4 regions of the Ensifer sp. ENS06 genome follow, and region 1 is predicted to be linked to each of the others. Evidence: riboswitches for the same ligand, from Rfam matches in the RefSeq annotation. Region 1 holds a riboswitch; each other region holds the start of a gene.
The links. Region 1 has a riboswitch for cobalamin ahead of metE (5-methyltetrahydropteroyltriglutamate--homocysteine S-methyltransferase). Riboswitches for the same ligand answer to the same signal wherever they lie in the genome.

Region 1 (4,962 bases):
AGCGTGCTCTTGCCGCAGCCGGAAGGACCAACGAGCGCGATGAACTCACCCGCCTCCGCCTGCAGGCTAACCCCCTTCAGGATCGCGTTGCCGCCATAGGACTTGGTGATACCCTCTAGCGAAAGCACGCTCATTGCGCGGCCTCCACACGGACCGTCTTCTTGGCCGCCAGCGGGTAGACCTCTTCGACGATCGGATCGAGCAGGTGGCTGGTCAGTCCCGGCACCGCGATGATCTCGCTTTTGACGTTGACGTCGCTAAACTCGTGTACGACGGCGCCGACCAGCCGCTCGCCCGGCATCGGCCGTTCCAGCGTATCAATGATGAAGGAGGTCGGCGGCGCCCAGACGAGCGACGTCCCGGCGTGCTTGCCCGTCCAGGCCCAGTGCAGGTGGCCGCTTGCATGCAGCGCCACCTCGGCTTCGGCGAAAAGATCAAACAGGCGTTGGCGCTGGCGCGGACGGATGCCCCAGTAGCCGGTGTCGCCTTCGCCCGGATCGTCGACGAAGAGCGGCTTGTGGGCAAAGACGGCCACCCGGCGGCCGTCGCGGCTGAGCAACTGTTCCTCCAGCCAATTAAACTGCCTGTCTTCTTCTTCGTCCTCGAAGCCGATCAGCAGGCTGTTGAGGCCGAGCAGCCGCCAGTCGCCATGGTCGCGGCCCCAGTAGTCCGGACCGGCGAGCCGGCGCCAGCGGGCAAGCCGAACCGGATCCACCGGCTGGTGCGAACCCGGCAGATGGCCGACATCGTGATTGCCGGGAACGATCAGCACCGGCATCGAGAGCTGGCCGATCAGATCGAGCGAGAAGGTGATGTCGTCCTCGTGGTCGGCACCATCGATGGTGACGTCGCCGGTGTGGATGACGAGATCGGGTTTTACCGCCTCGATCCAGGCGCGAACCGGTTCCCAATTGCCATTGAAGTGGCTTTTGGCGGGGCTGAGATGGGTGTCGCTGATCTGGACGATTTTCATGGAAACGGGCCTCCGACGATGGCTTGCGGTATCCGCGTCGGAGGGCTGATACTTCCCTTCTCTGCGGTTGGCCGCAGTCTTTAGGGAGCCGCCATGTCAGTTTGGTAACAGCCGTTCTCAGCTGATTTTCAGTTTCTCCATGAAAGCGTCATCTTCAGAAGACCGACGGGCCGAGTAGGCCCCGTTGTGTCTCTACATTGCGCCGCGGTCGGTCCGACGCGACGCCGGACAGGATTGCTCCATCACGGTCGAAAGCATGGCGTTCGACGCATCGGCCTCGGCGACGACCCAGTCGCGAAAGGCCTGGATCTTCTTCTGCCGCCTGGTGCTTTGCGGATAGACGAGCCAATAGGCGCGGCCGTCGCGCACCACATGCTCGAACGGCCGGATGAGCCTGCCGCTCTTCAGTTCATCCATCAGGAAGGTCGAGACGGCAATCGCAATGCCGTGATCCGCAAGGATTGTGGCGACATCCATCGCCTGCACGTCGAAGATCAATTCGGTGCCATTGCTTGCCGGCGGCTCGACGCCGGTTTCGATCATCCACCGCCGCCACCAGCTGGCGTTGCCGAAACGCCGGACTCTCAGAACGTCCGCGGGCTCCTTGAGCTGGTACTTTTCCAGGAAGGATGGCGTGCAGACAGGCACGTAATCGAGCGGAAACAAGGGAAAGACATCGTTGCCCGGCCAGTCGCCGGCGCCGCTGCGCACCGCGAGATCGATGGCGTCACGTTTGAAATCGACCAACTCGGTCGACATGTGCACCCTGATGCTGATGTTGGGATGCGCGGTCTGAAACGACGCGAGGCGCTGACCGAGCCAGCTCGACACGACGGTTGGCAGCACCGAGATGTGCAGGTGATGTTCGGTCTTGTCGGCGATCTCCGAGAAAGCCGCCCCTAAGAGATCGATCGCTTCGGTCACCTTCGGCGCTAGCTGCCGCCCGGCGCCGGTCAATCGCACCTCGCGCGGAAGCCGAACGAACAGCGGCGCGCCGATGCGATCTTCCAACAGCCGGATCTGATAGCTGACGGCCGCCTGCGTCATGCCGAGCTCTTCGGCGGCGCGGGTGAAACTCAGGTGCCTGGCGGCGGCCTCAAAGGCGCGCACCGCACTCATGGGAGGAATCTTGCTCATGGAACTGAGATAAGCATTCTTTATGCCAGCATGCGAGAAATCGCTTTGCGCGAAACGGCAAAAACCCTCACTTTTTTTCGCGAACACACGCCCTTGAAAGAAGTGAGGATAGCAATGCTTAGCGCAGTGCGATCAACGATTTACCATGTCCTGAACTGGGCCGATAAGACCCTCAACCCTCCGGTTGCCATCGACACGTTCAACGAGTTCCAACTCCGGGATATCGGCCTGACGCGAGATCAAGAGCATATCCGCGCGCGCGTTGGCGACGCGGCGGATCCGTGGCAGTGGCCGGAGGAGGACGCTTCGACCAAACCGCAACCGTCCCGTGAGCGGAAAGCAATGGAAAGACCTCGTCCTGCCATTGTCTCGCCGCGGGCGGCGGCGGGAGAGAATAAAGACATAAGCATTTCTTTATGCGATTGACGAAGAGCTCGGGACAGGGCATTGTCGCCCCATCGTGGTTCTTCGCCCGCCTTTGGAGGGACGGAGCTAAGAGGGAATTCGGTGCGGCGCCAGACAAGCGCCCATGCCGGAGCTGCCCCCGCAACTGTAAGCGGAGAGCGGCCGTTCGAAGATGTCACTGAGGGAGACGCCTCGGGAAGACGGAACGGTCCGTGACGACCCGCAAGCCAGGAGACCTGCCGCGATGAACAACGTCCACGGGCGGGGTGTCCGATGAGGCGCGTTGAGGACGCGGGATCGCTCTCGCGCCGCGGCTGCGTCGCATTCAAGCCTTGCCCATAACCTTCGGGGTAAGGAAATGACCATCAAGACTGCCAATCTCGGTTTCCCGCGCATCGGCCGCCGTCGCGAATTGAAATTCGCGCTCGAACGCTATTGGGCCGGAAAGGCCAGCCGCGGCGAACTTCTCGATACCGGAGCCAAGCTCCGCGCTGAAAACTGGGCCGCGCAGAAAACGCGCGGCATCGACATCATCCCCTCCAATGACTTCTCCTTCTACGACCACGTGCTCGATACCGCCGTGCTTGTCGGCGCAATCCCGCCGGCCTATGGCTGGACGGGCGGCCCGGTCGATCTCGACACCTATTTTGCCATGGCGCGCGGCTCGGCCGGAACGCCCTGCGCCGCCGGCTGCACCCATTCGGGAAGCAGCAGCGGCACTCCCGCGCTCGAAATGACAAAGTGGTTCGACACCAACTATCACTACATGGTGCCCGAGTTCGACAGGGATCAGCGCTTCGAGCTCACCCACAATCGGCCGCTGGAAGCCTTCCAGGAAGCTCAGGCCCTCGGCTATCGCACACGCCCGGTGCTCATCGGCCCGGTGACACTGCTGAAGCTCGGCAAATCGAAGGGCGGCGACTTCGATCCGGTCGATCTGATCGAACGGCTCCTGCCCGTTTACGTGAGGGTCCTGGCGGAGCTTGCTGACGCCGGCGCCGATTGGGTCCAGATCGACGAGCCTTGCCTGGCGCTCGATCTCGCGGACAAGGATCGTCGCGCTCTCGACCTCGCCTATCGCACGTTCGACACCGACGTGCCCGGACTCAAGATCATGCTGGCGACCTATTTCGGCTCGATCGGCGACAACACGGCAACGGCGTTGGCGCTGCCGGTCGATGGACTGCATGTCGATCTCGTGCGCGCGCCGCAGCAGATCGACACGCTCATCCAATCGGCTCCGGCGGACCGGGTCCTATCGCTCGGGGTCATCGACGGCCGCAACATCTGGCGGACCGATCTGGCCGGCCTGTTCCGCCGGCTGCAGCCTCTGACTTCGGCCCACGGCCGCGACCGCATCGAACTCGCACCTTCATGCTCACTCCTGCACGTGCCTATCGATCTCGAGCTGGAGCGTGCGCTTGATCCGGAACTTTCCTCCTGGCTCGCCTTCGGTACGCAGAAACTCGACGAACTCAGCCTGCTTGCCAGCGCCTTCGAGCCGGGGCTTGCCATTTCCGAGCACGTTTTCGCCGCCTCGATCGCGTCCGCCCAGGCGAGGCTCACCTCACTCAGGATCCATGATCCTTTGGTCGCCGGGCGCTTGAAAGCGCTGACGGATGCGGACAGCAAGCGGCAGTCCCCGTTCGCGGGTCGCCGGGCACTGCAGGCGAAGAAGCTGTCATTGCCGCTCTTCCCGACAACGACGATCGGATCCTTCCCACAGACATCGGAGGTTCGGCAGGCCCGTTCACTGCATGCGAAGGGCGAACTCAGCTATGTCGACTACACCGCCTATCTTCGCCGAGAGACCGAACTGGCGGTGCGCTGGCAGGAAGAGGTCGGCATCGACGTACTCGTTCACGGCGAGTTCGAGCGCAACGACATGGTGCAATATTTTGGCGAGCAGCTCTCGGGCTACGCCTTCACCCAGAGCGGCTGGGTGCAGAGCTACGGATCGCGCTGCGTGCGTCCGCCTGTTATCTTCGGCGACGTTTCGCGACCAAACCCGATGACGGTCGAGTGGGCGACCTTCGCGCAGTCGCTGACCGATCGCCCGGTCAAGGGCATGCTGACGGGTCCGGTCACCATGCTGCTATGGTCCTTCGTTCGTGACGACCTGCCACGTTCCGTGGTGTGCCGGCAGATCGCGCTAGCACTGCGCGATGAAGTGTCGGATCTCGAGGCGGCCGGCATCGCCATCATCCAGATCGACGAACCGGCACTGCGCGAAGGCCTGCCGCTGCGTAATGCCGATCGCAAGCCCTATCTCGACTGGGCGGTGGAGTGCTTCCGTCTCAGTGCAGCCGGGGTGGGCGATGCGACCCAAATCCACACCCATATGTGCTACTCCGAGTTCAACGACATCATGGCCGCAATCGCGGCGATGGACGCCGACGTCATGTCGATCGAGACGTCGCGATCGAAAATGGAACTGCTCGGCGCCT
Region 2 (4,962 bases), on a different contig from region 1:
GGCGCCGGCAAGGATCGACTTGCCGGCGCTTTTCGTCAGGCTCGGGCGAAACCGAGAACGAAAAACGCCAACGCGCCGATCGAGGCCCATGTGCGCACGTGGTTCCACCAGACCCAATCGGTCAGATAGCGCTCACGCCAGAGATCGGTCGCCGCCTGACCGGGGGCTGCCGCGGCGAGTGCGTCATTCATCGGCACGTTGAAGACAATGGTCACCAGCAGCACGCCAACGACATAGGCAATGCCACCGGCGGCAAGCCACCACCTGCCCTCGCCCCCCGAGATGAAGGCGACGACGACGAGCGCCAGGGCGAGCAGCGCCGTGCCCATGAAGGCGCTGAGGAAGATCGGGTTCTGGATCACGACATTGATGGCGTTCATCGCGGCGATCCCCTGCTCCGGCGGCAGCCGCGACAGGGCCTGCATGATGCAAACCGAGAAGATGAAGAACAGCCCGGCCATCAGGCCGGAACCGATCGCGGCGGCAAACGCCAGAGCGGGGATCAACGGGATCATGCGGCAAGACTCCAAACACCAGTTGCTGCGGTTTCCCGGGCGTAATCTGCAAAGTCGCGCGGACGCCGCCCAAGCACGCGCTCGACATCGGACGTCATGCTGGAATTGCGCCCGTCGAGCACCGAGGTGAAGAGATAGCGGATGAGTTCGACATAGTCATCCGGCACGCCGTCCGCCTTGAGATGCGCTGCGAAGTCGGAAACCGGAATGGCCTGATAAGAGATCCGACGGTTGGCGGCCGCGGCGATCTCGGCGACGGCCTGGGCAAAGGTCATCAGGCGCGGGCCGGTCAAGGCATAGACCTTGCCGATATGCGCATCGTCCACAAGGGCCTCAACCGCCACGTCGGCGATGTCGTCGCAACTGACGAAGGGCTCGGTGACCTCGTCCACCGGCAGGAAGACCGAACCACTCACCACGCTGTCGGCCAGGAAGCCTTCGTCGAAGTTCTCGAAGAACCAGCTGCCCCGGATGACCGTCCAGTCGGCGCCGGAAGCCTGCAGCGCACGCTCGGAGGCTTCCGCCTCGTCCTCGCCGCGGCCCGACAGGAGCACCAACCGTTTGATGCCGGAGCGAACGGCAAGGCTCGAGAACTTGGCGATGACGTCGACGGCGCCCGGCACCGCCAGATCGGGCTGGTAGCAGACATAGATGCGATCGACATTTTCAAGGGCGGGCGTCCAGGTCGCCTCATCCGTCCAATCGAAGGAAGGCGACGCCGAACGGGCGCCGATGCGGACCGCTACGCCCCGCTCCCGAAGGCGATCGGCCACCCGCCGCCCCGTCTTGCCGGTACCGCCCAAAACCAGTGTGACTTTCTGAGACATCGTTTCCTCCTGAGGCTCCACCAACAAACATGAGCATCTCTCACATTTGCAAATGTGATAAATCCTCGTATTTTAGGAGTCAAGTCAAAATGTGAGCATTACTCATGATTCCAGATGCAAGTCCCGCCACGCTTCCCGCCGACGACGAGCCTGCGCTGCGCCGGACGCCGAGCCAGAAGCGCAGCCGCGAGCGCGTCGAGCAGATCCTTGCCTGCGCGACGGCGCTCATCCAGGAGAAGGGCAGCGACGCCATGCGCATGAGCGAAGTCGCTGAAAAGGCTGGGATTTCGATCGGATCGCTTTATCAGTACTTCCCCGACAAGGCGGCAATCGTGCGCACGCTGGCCGAGCGCTACAATGCGGTCTGCAACGAGTGCATCACGGCCGAACTGGCCAAGGTCACGTCGATAGCCGAACTGCGCGACGCCTTCTCGCTGCTGTTCGACATCTACTACGACATGTTCCTCGCCGAGCCGGTCATGCGCGACATCTGGTCGGCGATGCAGGCCGACAAGGCACTGCGCGAGATCGATCTTGCGCAAAGCCGCGCCGGCGGAAAGCTGCTTGCCGATGTCTGGGCCCGCCTTGTGCCGGAGACGCCGCGCGAAGAGATCGACAACGCCGCCTTCCTGATCATGCATCTCGGCGACTGCACCATGCGACTTGCAGTCTCGGTCGACCGGGCCGAGGGTGACCAGATCGTCGAAGCCTACAAACGCATGACCATCAAGGATTTTGTCGCGGATGGACCGCGCGGCGGCGCGCACTCAATTGACAACTCCATGACACAATCCTAATCATCTGGGATCGATTGGTTCCCGGGACGCGAACGTGTTTCGGGAGTAAACGGGAATGTGACGGATGGACCCAAGCTGGGCATTCAAATCACGGCCGACCCCGCGACTGTAGAGCGACGTCGATCCACCGTTCCGGAGCGATCCGGAAGAAGCCACTGGCAAGACCGCGAGAGGGCGGCCGAGCTGGGAAGGCGAGGCAGATCGAGGGCATCGAGCCCAACGCCGTGAGCCAGGAAACCTGCCACTCGATACGGGCATAGGGCCCAACCGGGAATTTCCCGATGCCATCACGGAGGTTGTCATGGCTACGTCTACCATTTCGAGCACCCCGCTCTCCCTCAGCGATCGTCTGACCGCTGGCGTCATCGCGCTCTTCATCGGCGCATTCCTCGTCTTTGGCGCCGGCCTTGCCAACTCGGCAGTGCTGCACGACACGGCGCACGACACCCGCCACTCCTACGGCTTCCCCTGCCACTGACCGATGCGCCGGAACGTGAACAACGTTCCGCATCGAACAATCTGCGGACCTGAACGCATCCGGCCCGAGCCGGATGGAGGCCTGCGTGCATCCCGGTTTTTCCGGCGCGCGAAGGCCATCCGCAGCATAGGGAAAATGGGAAGGCTCGAGGACCACGCCACAGGGCGTGGCTTTTGTCGTTATCGAGGGATTTCAAGATGATTGTCAGAACGCTTCTGGCCGCGATCGTGGCTGGATTGATTGCCGGTGTCTTCATGACCGGCGCCCAGGAACTGCGCGTCACACCGCTGATCCTGCATGCAGAAGAATTCGAAGGCGAGGCACCGGCCGCTACCGAACAGCCCGCCGCCCAGCCGGGTGCGGCACAGCCGGCCGCAGAAAACCACGACCAGCATTCGTCGCTCAAAGCCGTGTCGCCGTTCGGCGCTTTCCTCGACGCTTTGTCGCCGATCACCCCGGCCTATGCCCATGAGGGCGAGCATGAGGAAGGCGGCATCATGTTCGGCATGAGCCGCTTCTCCGGCACGCTGATGGCGAACCTCGTGACAGGTTCCGGCTTCGGCCTGCTGCTCGCCGGCGTCAGCCTGGTGATCGGCTACCCGATCACGCTCAGGAACGGCGCGCTGTGGGGCGCCTGCGGCTGGCTTGCCGTGCACATGCTGCCGGCGATCGGTCTACCGCCGGAACTGCCGGGCTTTCCGGCAGCCGAACTCGGCGACCGCCAGACCTGGTGGCTGGTGACCGTGGCGCTCTCCGCCGTCGGCCTCTATCTCGTCGTCCTGCGCGAGGAGATCGTCTCCAAGGTCGCAGGCCTGGTGGCGATCGCAGCACCCCATGTCTACGGCGCGCCGCAGCCGCTCGATATCACCAGCAACGTTCCGGCCGTGCTCGGCGCCGAGTTTGCGGTTGCCGCACTCGCCACCACGCTTGCCTTCTGGATCGTGCTCGGCGTCGTCTCCGGCTTCATCAACGAGCGCTTCGTCAAGGCACAGTGATCACTGATCACAGATCACAGATCGTCAGCAAAGCGACGGCGGGGTTCAGGTCCCGCCGTTTTGCATGAGATGCGCCGCCAGCCGCGCGCGGCGATCTTCCGGCTCCAGCAGCACGCAAGAGTCGCAGAAACTGCCCCCTTCCGTCTTGAAGTAGAGACAGCAGCCGCAACGGATCCGATACTGGCGCGACAGCTCAGCGCCGCTTGCCGGATCGAGAGCCGCGATCTGCTCGTAGCAGAGCTCCTCTGAGTAGAGCCGCGAACCCGGTCGTTTGACGATCGCCAGCGCCTCGGCCATGCCGCGCGCCTCGTCGCCGATCGCGCGGCCGATTTCCAGGAACGCGCCGGCCAGGGCATCGGCCGCGAGCCGCCATTGCGCCCCGCTCGACAGCCCTGCTCGCGCTTTCAGAACCGCAACGACGGGTGCCAGATGGGCGATGAAGCCCTGTTCGAATGCGCTGACGCCTTCGCCACCCTGGCGCTCCGTGGCCGGCGGATGCAGGCGAAAATGATAGCGCTTGCCCGCGATTTCGACGCCACGGTGAAGCCGCATCCAATCCTCGAAACGAATGCCGGCCACCTCCGCCTGCAACCCGGCGCCGAGATGGAACGCGCCAAGGACTACGCTCAGCTGGCGGCTATAGAAGGCGATCAGATGCGCCGCCCGGATCCGGTCGGTCATGCCGACCCCGAAGAAATCCTGATAGGCGAGCCCCGCCTCAAGGCCAGCGCTGCCCGCAGCCCAGAAGTCGCCCGGCGCGCTGAAATCACTGGCCGCCGGCCCGAGCGAGACGGCAGCCTCGGGAAACTGGGCACGCAGATGGTCGGCGACGGCCAGCGCCTGCGGCGCAAACGCCGCGGTCTCCGCTGTCGGCCGGTGGTCGTTCAAGCGCATGCCGTCTCCGTCGTCCATTCTCATCCTCTGGCGCGGGATGCGGGCGGATTACCACACGCGCCTTCCCCCTCCTGCAGCCAGCCACCGTCGAAGCCCGCCCGTTCAAGGCCGAGGCGGATCGCCGGCATGCTGCGCATCAGTGCCCAGCTAAGGCCGCTTTGCCAGTTCTCGATCATCATGACAACGAGGCCCTGGTCAAGACCGACGACCCGCGCATCGATCCAGCCCTCCGGGCCTGCGCCGGCGGCCAGGCTCGGGTTGAAGCCGCCGGGAAAGCGCCCTTCGCTCAGAAGTCCCGGATAACTGTCTGCCATATGCACGAGGGAGGCCTGCGCCGCATCCGGCTCGAACGGCAGGCAGGCAAGCGGCGCCCAGGGCACCAGCGTGCCGTCATCAAGGCCGTAGGGTGCGCCGCGGTTCACATAGCCGAAAAGCCGCTGCTGGCGCCCATCCGCA
Region 3 (4,962 bases), on a different contig from region 1:
GCGCTCTTCCATGCCGCCGGCACCAACCGCTCCCGGGATATCCGCCGCGTGGCCAACCTGCTGCAGGTGTCTTCGGCCTTCGGTCGCGCAATGGAAACCGTTGACCGACTGACCATGAGCGCGACGCTCTATCCGGCCTTGCGGGCCTTGCTGGCGGGCGGGACGCTGACGCAGGCGGAAGCGGCCAACGCGATCTCCTCCTGTGCCGAAGGCTATTCGTTCCCCACCAATCTCGACCGGGATCCGCCACTCGGCGGGTTGGCGCCGAAGACGCAGGCGCAGTTGATGCGCGAGGCGCTCACTGCGGGGACGGGCGAACAAGAGTTTCTCTCGGTGCTGGAGGCGCAGGCGAAGCGCAAGCTGAGCTGACGAGCGAGTTACAATTTGACAGGCTCCCGGTGTGTTTTAGCCGGGAGCCGCAGCCGTTTCAAACGATCATTTCCGAGGGAGGAATTCGATGAGTGGACAATTGCAAGGCAAGATCGCCATCGTCACCGGTGGTACGCAGGGACTGGGCGCGACGATTGCTGGCCTTTTCGCCGAGCGCGGCGCTGAAGGCATCGTCATCTGCGGCCGCAACGCCGCCAAGGGGCGGGCGAAGGCCGAGCAGATCGGCAAGTCAAGCGGTGCGAAAGTTGTCTATGTCGAGGCCGATCTTGAAAAAGTAGAGGACGCCCGCAAGGTGGTCGCCGCTTGCGACGCGGAATTCGGCCGGGTCGATGCGCTGGTCAACGCCGCAGCTATCACCGACCGTGGCACGATCCTCGACACCACGCCCGAACTCTTCGACCGCATGTTCGCGATCAATGTGCGCGCGCCGTTCTTCCTGATGCAGGAGGCGGTGAAGATCATGCGGCGGGAGAAGACCGAGGGCACGATCGTCAACATCGGCTCTATGTCGGCGATGGCCGGCCAGCCGTTCATTGCCGCCTATTGTTCGTCGAAAGGCGCCCTCGAAACGCTGACCAAAAACACGGCTTATGCGCTTCTTCGCAACCGCATTCGCGTCAACGGGCTGAATATCGGCTGGATGGCGTCCGAAGGCGAAGACCGCATCCAGCGCGAGTTTCATGGCGCGGCGGCCGATTGGCTCGAAAAGGCGGCGGCCGGCCAGCCTTTCGGTCGGCTCGTCGATCCGGCCGAAGTGGCGCGGGCCTGCGCCTATCTGTCGTCGGCCGAGTCCGGGCTGATGACCGGATCGGTGATTTGCTTCGATCAGTCGGTCTGGGGCGCCTATGACGGTTCGCCACATCCGGTCGCTCCGCTTTGAGGTGGAGGTAAACGACTAAGCTCGACAGTAGCCGGCGGAAAGTGGCGTGCCATGTCCCGGCCGGGTTGGCGCCGCTTGTCTTTCTCAAACGGCTGTGCACTTAGTGCCGTCGTCAGGTGCCCGCGAAAGCGGGAGAATCGGGAATCCGGTGTCATTCCGGAACGTGCCCAACGCTGTGACGGGGACGATCGCGTCTAAGAGAGCCTTGAATTGATTCAAGGTTTTGCCACTGGATCTTCAAGCGATCTGGGAAGGCGAGGTGATCGGTTGAACCGAAGTCAGAAGACCGGCCTGGCGAGATAGACCGAACCCCGCGTGGACGGCGGGAGGTTTTCGCATTGTTGGGGATCGAACGATGCTGACTGAACCGAAGGGCGGCCTTGCGGCTGCCGGCGCCTTTTCGTTGCCAGAGCGGGAGGCCGTCTACCGTGCCATCGAGACACGTCGCGACGTGCGCGATGAATTCCTGCCCGCGCCATTGCCGGATGATCTGATCTTGCGCCTGCTGGCCGCTGCGCACAGCGCCCCGTCCGTGGGCTTCATGCAGCCGTGGAACTTCGTGCTGGTGCGGGCGGAAGAAACGCGTGAGCGCGTCTGGCATGCGTTTCGCCGCGCCAATGACGAGGCCGCGCTGATGTTCGAGGCGGAACAACAGGCCAAGTACCGTGCGCTGAAGCTGGAAGGCATCCGCAAGGCGCCGCTCAGCATCTGTGTCACCTGCGACCGCACGCGCGGCGGTGCCGTCGTACTCGGGCGCACCCACAATCCGCAGATGGACGTCTATTCCACCGTCTGCGCCGTGCAAAACCTCTGGCTTGCGGCGCGGGCCGAAGGGGTGGGCGTCGGCTGGGTGAGCATTTTCCACGAGGCCGAGATCAAGGCGATTCTCGGCATCCCAGATCATATCGAGATCGTTGCCTGGCTCTGCCTCGGCTATGTCGATCGCCTCTATCAGCAGCCGGAACTCGCCGTGAAGGGCTGGCGCCAGCGCCTGCCGCTCGACGAGCTGGTTTTCGAAGACGGATGGGGACGCAGCAAGGAGAAGGCGTAAGGCCTCGTCCGATCAATTCTGGACCGGCTGATAGGCCGGTCCCTTCGGATGCTTGAGGTCGATGGCGGTTTCTTCCTGCGGCAGGTAGGTCGGGCCGACGACGCGAACCTTGTTCTTCGACGGATCGTAAGGCCGCTCTTCGGCCGGCGCCTTGGCGGTATTGCTCGCCGCTTCCGGCTTCTTGGTCTCGATGACGATGATCGACGACTGGTCGTCACCGATCTTCGTTCCGTTTGCCTTCGGTGTGGTCGAGGCGGTCTGGGGTATCTGGCAGCCGCACTGGCCGGGTTTTCCGACAGCGCGGGTGCGATAGGCAAAGGCGTTGGGCATTTCGGTATAGGGACGGCCGGTCACGGCCGAGACCATCTTGTCGCTCTCTTCCGTGTTGAGGTCGTGAAAATAGAGCTCGGTCTCAGCCCCCGGGCAGCGCGCCCGACAGGCCTGCTCGTCGCGCGGGAAATCGGCCGGCGTCGCATCTGAAGAAACCGGGAAAAAGGCGCCGTCGCAGGTGCGCACGCACATGGTTCTGAGCGTGCCGCTATAGTAGCGCTCCTGCGGCGCGTAGCCGTCTTCGCCGCGGCCGAGCATCGGGCCGTAGGCGTCTTCCGGCGGCAGGTCGGCAACGATGTTGCGGTGGCTTTCCGGCACGTCCGGTTCCACGCTTGCGAACTCCTCGCGGTCGCCATAGCAACCGTTGATCTCCAGCGCGGCGAGGATGCGGCGCCGGCTGTCGTCGCTGCCGCCGGCGACGATCTGCTCGCGCTCGGACTTCAGCATGCGCAGATTGTCTTCCATCTCGGCGATCAGGCTGTTGAGGCCGTAGCAGGTGTCGGGGTCGCCGCCGTCGAAGCCAATGGCGTTGCCGCCACCGCAACCCGCGCGGCGGCGGTCGTTCTTTGCCCGCCGCAGCTCGATATTCTGCCGCGAGATCGCGCTTGCGTAGTCGCGCGCATCGGCATTGCTGGCGACGTAGTCAGGCAGTTGCGCGAGCCGCGCGTTCAGTCGGTCGCAGGCCGTCGATGCCAGTGACGGACCGGCACCGATCATAACCAGAGGCACAAGGGCCGCAGCGACGTGTTTCATGCGCGTGAACACGGGCGAAAGTCTCTTCCTGTTGCCAGGTCGGCGCCGACCTTCTGCGGGTGGCTGCCAGCGGCATTCCTGTTTCGCCTCCATCATAGAGCTTGTCGTTGATCGTGCAACGACAAGCGACGGTTTGCGTTAACAGCGCAGATCGACTGACGCGCTTAGGCGGCGCGGGCGGTTTCCAGCGACATCGGACGTTCGAGCACGGTACCTTCGATGGCAGCGACCGCCTTCATCCGCGTGAGCAGATCCGGCGTTACTTCCCAGGCGACGGCAACCGCGAAAACGGAGCCGATGCGATGCGGTTCGGCGATACGCTCGCCCGGGCATCCCATGCGCCGGAACATGCGCTCCAGGAACACATCCGTCACCGTGACGATGTGGCTGATGCCGGAAGCAAGGCCCAGCTCGCCGACGCCGCACATCAGTTCGGCGGCCGCGACCGTCACCTGGTTCGACGCGCGGTCCTGCGAGATCTCGGGCTCGATGCAGAAGCGGCTGGATTCCCAGACCGAAGCGCTGCGGATTTCCGGATTATCGCCAAGCAGGATCGGGAAGGTATCGTCCAGCATGTTTGGGCCGAGTGTCGGTAGGAGGCGAAGCGCGCCGCGCAGCCGGCCGGTATCGGGCGCATAGGACAGGACGTAGAGCGGGTTTGCCTGGTCGTAGTTGTCGATTTCCCAGTCGCCTTCGGTCTGCACGTCCCATTTCAGGAAGTCGTGGAAGACGCGCTTGCGCAACCGGAACATGTCGTCGACGGCCGCCGGGTGTTGTGCGCGGGTCTTTCCGTTCAGGATCCTGATCATCGTTTTCTCCATCCGAGTTTGGGGATGGGGCGATGCTGTCAGGCTCGCGGCGGTTGCGTAACTGTCGCTAGCGACAGTTCAAATGCGCGATATTTGCCACTAGATTTCGAGGGGTTTCGGTGGAGGCGTATTGTCGGGTGTCAAACGGAGGGTATCAGAGCGTGTCGTACGGCCTGTGCCACAGCCTGAGTGTTGGAAACGACATTCAGCTTGCGTCGCGCATTGGTCATGAAGAAGCGCACGGTGCGCTCGGAAATGCCGAGGATCGTGGCGATTTCCCAATAGCTCTTGCCGGCGGCGGCCCAGGTCAGGACCTCGGTCTCGCGGCCGGTCAACCGCATCTCTCGGGTCGAAATGCTGCCGGCCATGGCGCCGTGCTCCAGCATGGCGGCATGGAAGAGATTGGCGGCCAGCTGGAAATCGCGCAGGTGATGGCGGCGATAGGTCGTCCATTCGCCGGCTGTCATGTTGACGTTGATTGCGAGCAACGCCATGCGCCCGGCGGGCGAGGGCAATGGCAAGGCGACGCCCTCAGTGGATATGCCGATTTCCTGGGCTGCCTGGAACAACGGTTCGCATTCCGGGAAGCGATGCCGCGCCATCGTCCATTCCACCGGCCGCACGCCGCCAAGCGCCAGCTTCAGGATCGGATCGATCCGGTGAAGGCTGCGGGCATGGTAAATCTCGGCAGCGTAGGCGCCGAAGGTGTGATGCAGCCGGCAAACCTTGAGCTCGTCCGCATAGGGCTC
Region 4 (4,962 bases), on a different contig from region 1:
GCCGCACACTATCTTACCCTCGCGGTGCCGCCGCCCGTTGCAACCGGTCGATGATGGCTTCCCCCAACCCGTCCGAAGGGATCGGCCCGAAGGCGATGGTCTCTGCGCCGCTGGCATCCGCCCGCTTCATGTAGTCGAAGAGATTGGCGGCGGCTTCGCGCAGATTGCCAGTCGGGCTGAGATCGAGAACGACGGCCGCCTGCTCTTCGCCGGCGATCCGATTGCCGCCGAAACGGATCAAGGCTTCGCCGGCATGCACCTCGGCGGCATCGAGCCGGACTGCAGCGCCGGGCGCGTAGTGCGAGGCGAGCATGCCCGGCGCCTCGATCGTCGCTCCCGCCGTCTCCGGCCGGGTCACCGGACGGCCAAGCAGGCGTTCGATCTCGGCGGCATCGAGTCCACCCGGCCGAAGCAACCGGATCTCGTCGCCGTCTACCTTGATGATCGTCGACTCAAGGCCGATTTGGGCCTGGCCGGCGTCGAGGATCAGCTTCAGTTTTTCGCCGAGATCGGCTTCCACATGGACCGCACTGGTCGGGCTGATCTTGCCCGACGTATTGGCACTGGGCGCGGCCAGTGGTCGCCCGAAGTGGGCGATTACCCGGCGCGAGAAACCGTCGGGCATGCGGATACCGAGCGTGTCGAGGCCGGCGGACGCCAGCGCATGAACCGTGCTGTCGGCGCGCTGCCGAAGGATCAGCGTCAGCGGGCCGGGCCAGAAGGCTTCGGCCAGCTGCCTCGAAATCGGATCGAAATGCACATGGGCTTCGGCCATCGCCATGTCGGAAACATGCGAGATCAGCGGATTGAAGCGCGGGCGCCCCTTCATCTCGTAGATGCGACTGATCGCATCGGGATTGGTAGCATCGGCGGCAAGGCCGTAGACGGTCTCGGTCGGAATCGCGACCGGCTCGCCTTCGGCAAGAACGGCGCAGGCGCGCGCGATCGCGCGGTCCGGTTCTCTATCCGTGTCGATGATCTCAGCCATGCCGTTTCCTTTCCGACGCTTCCTTAACGGACGCACCGGAAAAACAGAACGATTTTCTTTGAAGGAACCGGTTCGGCTCAGAGGCTGCGAATGATGCGACGCAACGCGTCATCCTTGGCGCCAAGCATCAGTACGTTTTTCAGCGCGACCTTGGGATCATCCGTGCGAAACAGCAGCCCGTTGTCACGAAAGTTGCGGTTGATGACCATTTGCCCGGCTTCGGCGCCCGGTTCGATGGCGACGGCGAAGTACATGCGTGAATAGCCGGGCTGGATACTCTCGAAAAAATGCGTCTCGTCGCCCAGGTTGCAGAAGAAGTTGGCGAAGTAGAAGGACCAGGTGATGTCCTTGGAGGGAGTAACCGGCGTACGCGCCGCCGTCACGTGACAGTAGCCGAGATGCGGCCGGCCGACGAGAGTGCGGTGGAAGATCATCTTCGGGAACTGGATCGAGGTGTGGAACCCGTTGATCCGCTTATGGGTCGTGTCGCCGGCGGTGCTGAGCTTCTTGCCCGTCCTGTCTGCGACTTCCTCATAGCTCAAATACCGGCGTTCGCTCGGCAACCATTGCCTGCGGTTGATCCGGCCGGTGCGCAGGAATTCGGTATGAACCGCCACCTTCGGCGGGATTGTCGGCAGCTTCTCGGCTGCCGCGTCGTAGTATCTCAACTTTGCCATGATCGTCAGCGCGCCATCTGCCTGCCTGCAGGACCTCTCTCGTCCGCCGGCTAGGCTAGCGGCTCATGGTTAATGAATGATTTCCCCCTGGCTGCATCATTAGCGTTCTCTATCTGACGCGATGTCGCAAACGGGCGAAGCCCTCCCGCATCTGCGCCGACCGCGCCGCAAAAGTCGGCAAATGCCCAAGATGTGATCTATCTATATGTTTGCAATGTAAAAATTCTAAGACGGTGGCCTTTTGTGGCGGTTTTTTCCGTGTCGTCATTCTGGAATTGGATGTCGCTATCGGGCAGCTGCCAAGGCGACTTCCGCGATTACATATCCTTACTCAAGGTGCCGTCTTCGAAGGGAAGATGGAGAATTGGGAAGCCGGTCAAATCCCGGCGCTGCCCCCGCAACGGTGGTGGAGCGAAAGCCTCGGCAAAGGCCACTGGACGGTTCGTCCGGGAAGGCGCCGGGCAGGTCCGAAAGGACGGCTCCTGAGCCCGGAAACCAGCCTTGACGGACATAACCGTAACGGGTTGCGGCGGGCAGCCGGATCGGAGCCTCAAACGCATGGGTGTGCGCCCGTGCGGGTTCCTGTCCTGCCTCTCCGAAACATGGCGCATGAGGACAGGACATGGACACCAGAAACGATATGCTTCGAAAGCTGAAGGGCAGGCGGGACGGCTACAGCCTCGACCGGGCCTTTTACATCGATCCCGATTACTACAGGCAGGATCTGGAAAACATCTGGTACAAGGATTGGCTGTTTATCGGCCATGACTGCGAGATCCCGCGGGCCGGCAATTACTTCACCGTCCAGGTCGGCGACTACCCCGTTGTCATCACCCGCGACCGCCAGGGCGCCATCCGGGCGCTGCACAATTCCTGCCGCCACCGCGGCTCGCGCGTCTGCACGCAGGCGAAAGGCTCGTCGGCAAAGCTTGTCTGTCCCTATCACCAGTGGACCTACGAACTCGACGGCTCGCTGCTCTTCGCCCGGCAGATGGGAGAGGATTTCGACAAGGCCGCCCACAGTCTGAAGCCGATCCATTGCGAAACGGTCGGCGGCTACATCTTCATCAACCTGTCGGAAAAGCCGATGGATTTCACGGCGTTCCGCGACATGGCCTTGCCGTATCTCGCGCCGCATCGGCTCGGCGAAACCAAGGTCGCGTTCGAAAGCACCATCATCGAGAAGGGCAACTGGAAGCTCGTCTGGGAAAACAACCGCGAATGCTACCATTGCGCCGCCAATCATCCGGAACTCTGCCGCACCTATCCTGAGGCGCCGACGGCGACCGGGGTGCAGGGCGCCAAGGATGATCCTGTGATCGCCGAACATTGGGCGAAGTGCGAGGCCGAGGGCCTGCCGAGCGAATTTAAGATGTCGCCGACCGGTCAGTTCCGCGCCGCCCGCATGCCGCTTGTCGACAATGCCGAAAGCTACACCATGTCGGGCGCCCGCGCCGTCAGGCGGGCCCTGTCCGCCGACGTCTCCCAGAGCCAGATCGGCACGCTCTTGATGTTCCACTATCCCACCACCTGGAACCATGTGCTCGCCGACCACGCCATCACCTTCCGGGTGCTGCCGCTCGGGCCCGAACTGACGCAGGTGACGACGAAGTGGCTCGTCAACAAGGATGCGGTCGAAGGCGTCGACTACAATCTAGATGAACTGACGCATGTCTGGACCGAGACCAACGACCAGGACCGTCAGATCGTCGAGGAAAATGCCTTCGGCATCCGCTCACCGGCCTATGAGCCCGGTCCCTATTCGCCCGAGCACGAGGGTGGCGTGATGCAGTTCGTCGAGTGGTACTGCAAGTTCATGGAGCAGCGCCTTGCCGGCGACGCGGCTCCGCTTTCAAGGGTCGCCTGACATGCAGATGGCCTCTTCGTTTCACCATTTCGACGCGCTCCACGTCTGGATCGACCGGCAGCAGATGCTCGAATGCACATCGGCGGTTGTCGAGACCGCCGATGTCATGACCTTCACCTTCCGGGCCGAAAAGCCCGCCTGGTTTCGCTATCTGCCCGGGCAATTCGTGACCCTCGAACTGCCCGTCGCCGACGAGCCAGTGATGCGCACCTACACCCTGTCGTCGACGCCCTCGCGGCCGCTGTCGATCGCCGTGACCGTCAAGGCGCAGTCAGACAGCATCGGCACCCGCTGGATGTTCGAGCACCTGAAGCCCGGAATGAAACTCCGCGCCTTTGGCCCGCTCGGCGATTTCAGCTTCGTCCGCCATCCCGGCGACAAGTACCTGTTTATCTCGGCCGGCTCCGGCATCACGCCGATGATGTCGATGACGCGCTGGATGGCGGACTGCGTGCCGGAGACGGATGTGACCTTCATCTCCTGCGCGCGTCGGCCGGAGGACCTGCTGTTCCGTTCGGAGCTGGAGGTTCTGGCGACGCAGATGTCCGGGCTGAACCTCGGCTTCATCGTCGAGGGACATGAGGCACGCCACGGCTGGCACGGGCTTCGCGGCCGCATTGATGGCGCCAAGCTGCCGCTGCTTGCGCCCGATTTCATGGACCGCACCGTTTTCTGCTGCGGCCCCGAACCGTTCATGCGCGGCGTGCGCGAGATGCTGAAATCGGCCGGTTTCGACATGGGCCGCTACCACGAGGAGAGCTTCCAGCCGGCCGCCGCACCTGCGGCGGAAGAGATTGCCGTGCGCGCCGGCGCCGGTGACGAGGGCGAGGTCCAGGCCGCCAAGATCGCCTTCACCATGAGCGGCAAGGAGATCGAGGCCAAGCCCGGCCAGACGATCCTGCAGGCGGCGCGCGCCAACGGCGTGCGCATCGGCGCTGCCTGCGAAGGCGGCATCTGCGGCACCTGCCGGGTGATGAAGGTCTCAGGCGAGGTGGATATGAGCCACAATGGCGGCATTCTCGACGACGAGATCGATGAGGGCTACATCCTCGCCTGCTGCTCGCGACCGCTCGGAGACGTCCAGATCGAAGCTTGAAGGCTTTAATGATGTCGCGCAAAAGTGTGCAGCGGTTTTGCGACAAAGACATGCATAACAACAAGCGCTTAAAGCCTGTCGCGTGAATGCTTTTCACGCGACAGGCTTTAGGGCGCGTTGCAGGGGATCGGATTGGCGGAAATGCTTGCCGGGGCGTCGGTGCCGGCCCCCGTCTTGGAGCAGGCGCCCTGGGCGGCATCATTGCCGGCGATCGCCACCTGCAGGGCACGTTCCTGGCGGGCGAAATCGATCGAGCCGGTCACCAGCATGTCGACACCGCTGCCGGCGCCGCTCGTAGCGTCAGCGCGGCTCACGAGCAGCGGCTCGCTAAACA

Region 2: linked by a shared signal. The riboswitch ahead of IB279_RS13500 (CbtB-domain containing protein) and the one ahead of metE (5-methyltetrahydropteroyltriglutamate--homocysteine S-methyltransferase) in region 1 are both predicted to bind cobalamin.
Region 3: linked by a shared signal. The riboswitch ahead of bluB (5,6-dimethylbenzimidazole synthase) and the one ahead of metE (5-methyltetrahydropteroyltriglutamate--homocysteine S-methyltransferase) in region 1 are both predicted to bind cobalamin.
Region 4: linked by a shared signal. The riboswitch ahead of IB279_RS04435 (aromatic ring-hydroxylating dioxygenase subunit alpha) and the one ahead of metE (5-methyltetrahydropteroyltriglutamate--homocysteine S-methyltransferase) in region 1 are both predicted to bind cobalamin.

What each region holds. Positions count from the first base shown of each region.
Region 1 is NZ_JACVBC010000003.1:510,254-515,215, reverse strand. It holds gene IB279_RS15960 (ABC transporter ATP-binding protein) at 1-134, opposite strand, end outside; gene IB279_RS15955 (metallophosphoesterase) at 131-973, opposite strand; gene IB279_RS15950 (LysR substrate-binding domain-containing protein) at 1,166-2,092, opposite strand; gene IB279_RS15945 (hypothetical protein) at 2,156-2,536, shown strand; cobalamin riboswitch at 2,555-2,774, shown strand; gene metE (5-methyltetrahydropteroyltriglutamate--homocysteine S-methyltransferase) at 2,874-4,962, shown strand, end outside.
Region 2 is NZ_JACVBC010000002.1:888,770-893,731, forward strand. It holds gene IB279_RS13485 (DUF1772 domain-containing protein) at 36-515, opposite strand; gene IB279_RS13490 (NAD(P)H-binding protein) at 512-1,342, opposite strand; gene IB279_RS13495 (TetR/AcrR family transcriptional regulator) at 1,447-2,139, shown strand; cobalamin riboswitch at 2,138-2,400, shown strand; gene IB279_RS13500 (CbtB-domain containing protein) at 2,441-2,617, shown strand; gene IB279_RS13505 (CbtA family protein) at 2,815-3,612, shown strand; gene IB279_RS13510 (ferric iron reductase) at 3,658-4,524, opposite strand; gene IB279_RS13515 (glucoamylase family protein) at 4,527-4,962, opposite strand, start outside.
Region 3 is NZ_JACVBC010000002.1:145,627-150,588, reverse strand. It holds gene IB279_RS09820 (phytanoyl-CoA dioxygenase family protein) at 1-369, shown strand, start outside; gene IB279_RS09815 (SDR family oxidoreductase) at 458-1,270, shown strand; cobalamin riboswitch at 1,368-1,580, shown strand; gene bluB (5,6-dimethylbenzimidazole synthase) at 1,626-2,321, shown strand; gene IB279_RS09805 (DUF2865 domain-containing protein) at 2,334-3,404, opposite strand; gene IB279_RS09800 (acyl-homoserine-lactone synthase) at 3,569-4,213, opposite strand; gene IB279_RS09795 (LuxR family transcriptional regulator) at 4,354-4,962, opposite strand, start outside.
Region 4 is NZ_JACVBC010000001.1:898,301-903,262, forward strand. It holds gene IB279_RS04425 (L-threonylcarbamoyladenylate synthase) at 14-988, opposite strand; gene IB279_RS04430 (DUF6656 family protein) at 1,066-1,665, opposite strand; cobalamin riboswitch at 1,983-2,184, shown strand; gene IB279_RS04435 (aromatic ring-hydroxylating dioxygenase subunit alpha) at 2,288-3,532, shown strand; gene IB279_RS04440 (hybrid-cluster NAD(P)-dependent oxidoreductase) at 3,534-4,628, shown strand; partial or broken gene IB279_RS04445 (glycoside hydrolase family 25 protein) at 4,850-4,962, opposite strand, start outside.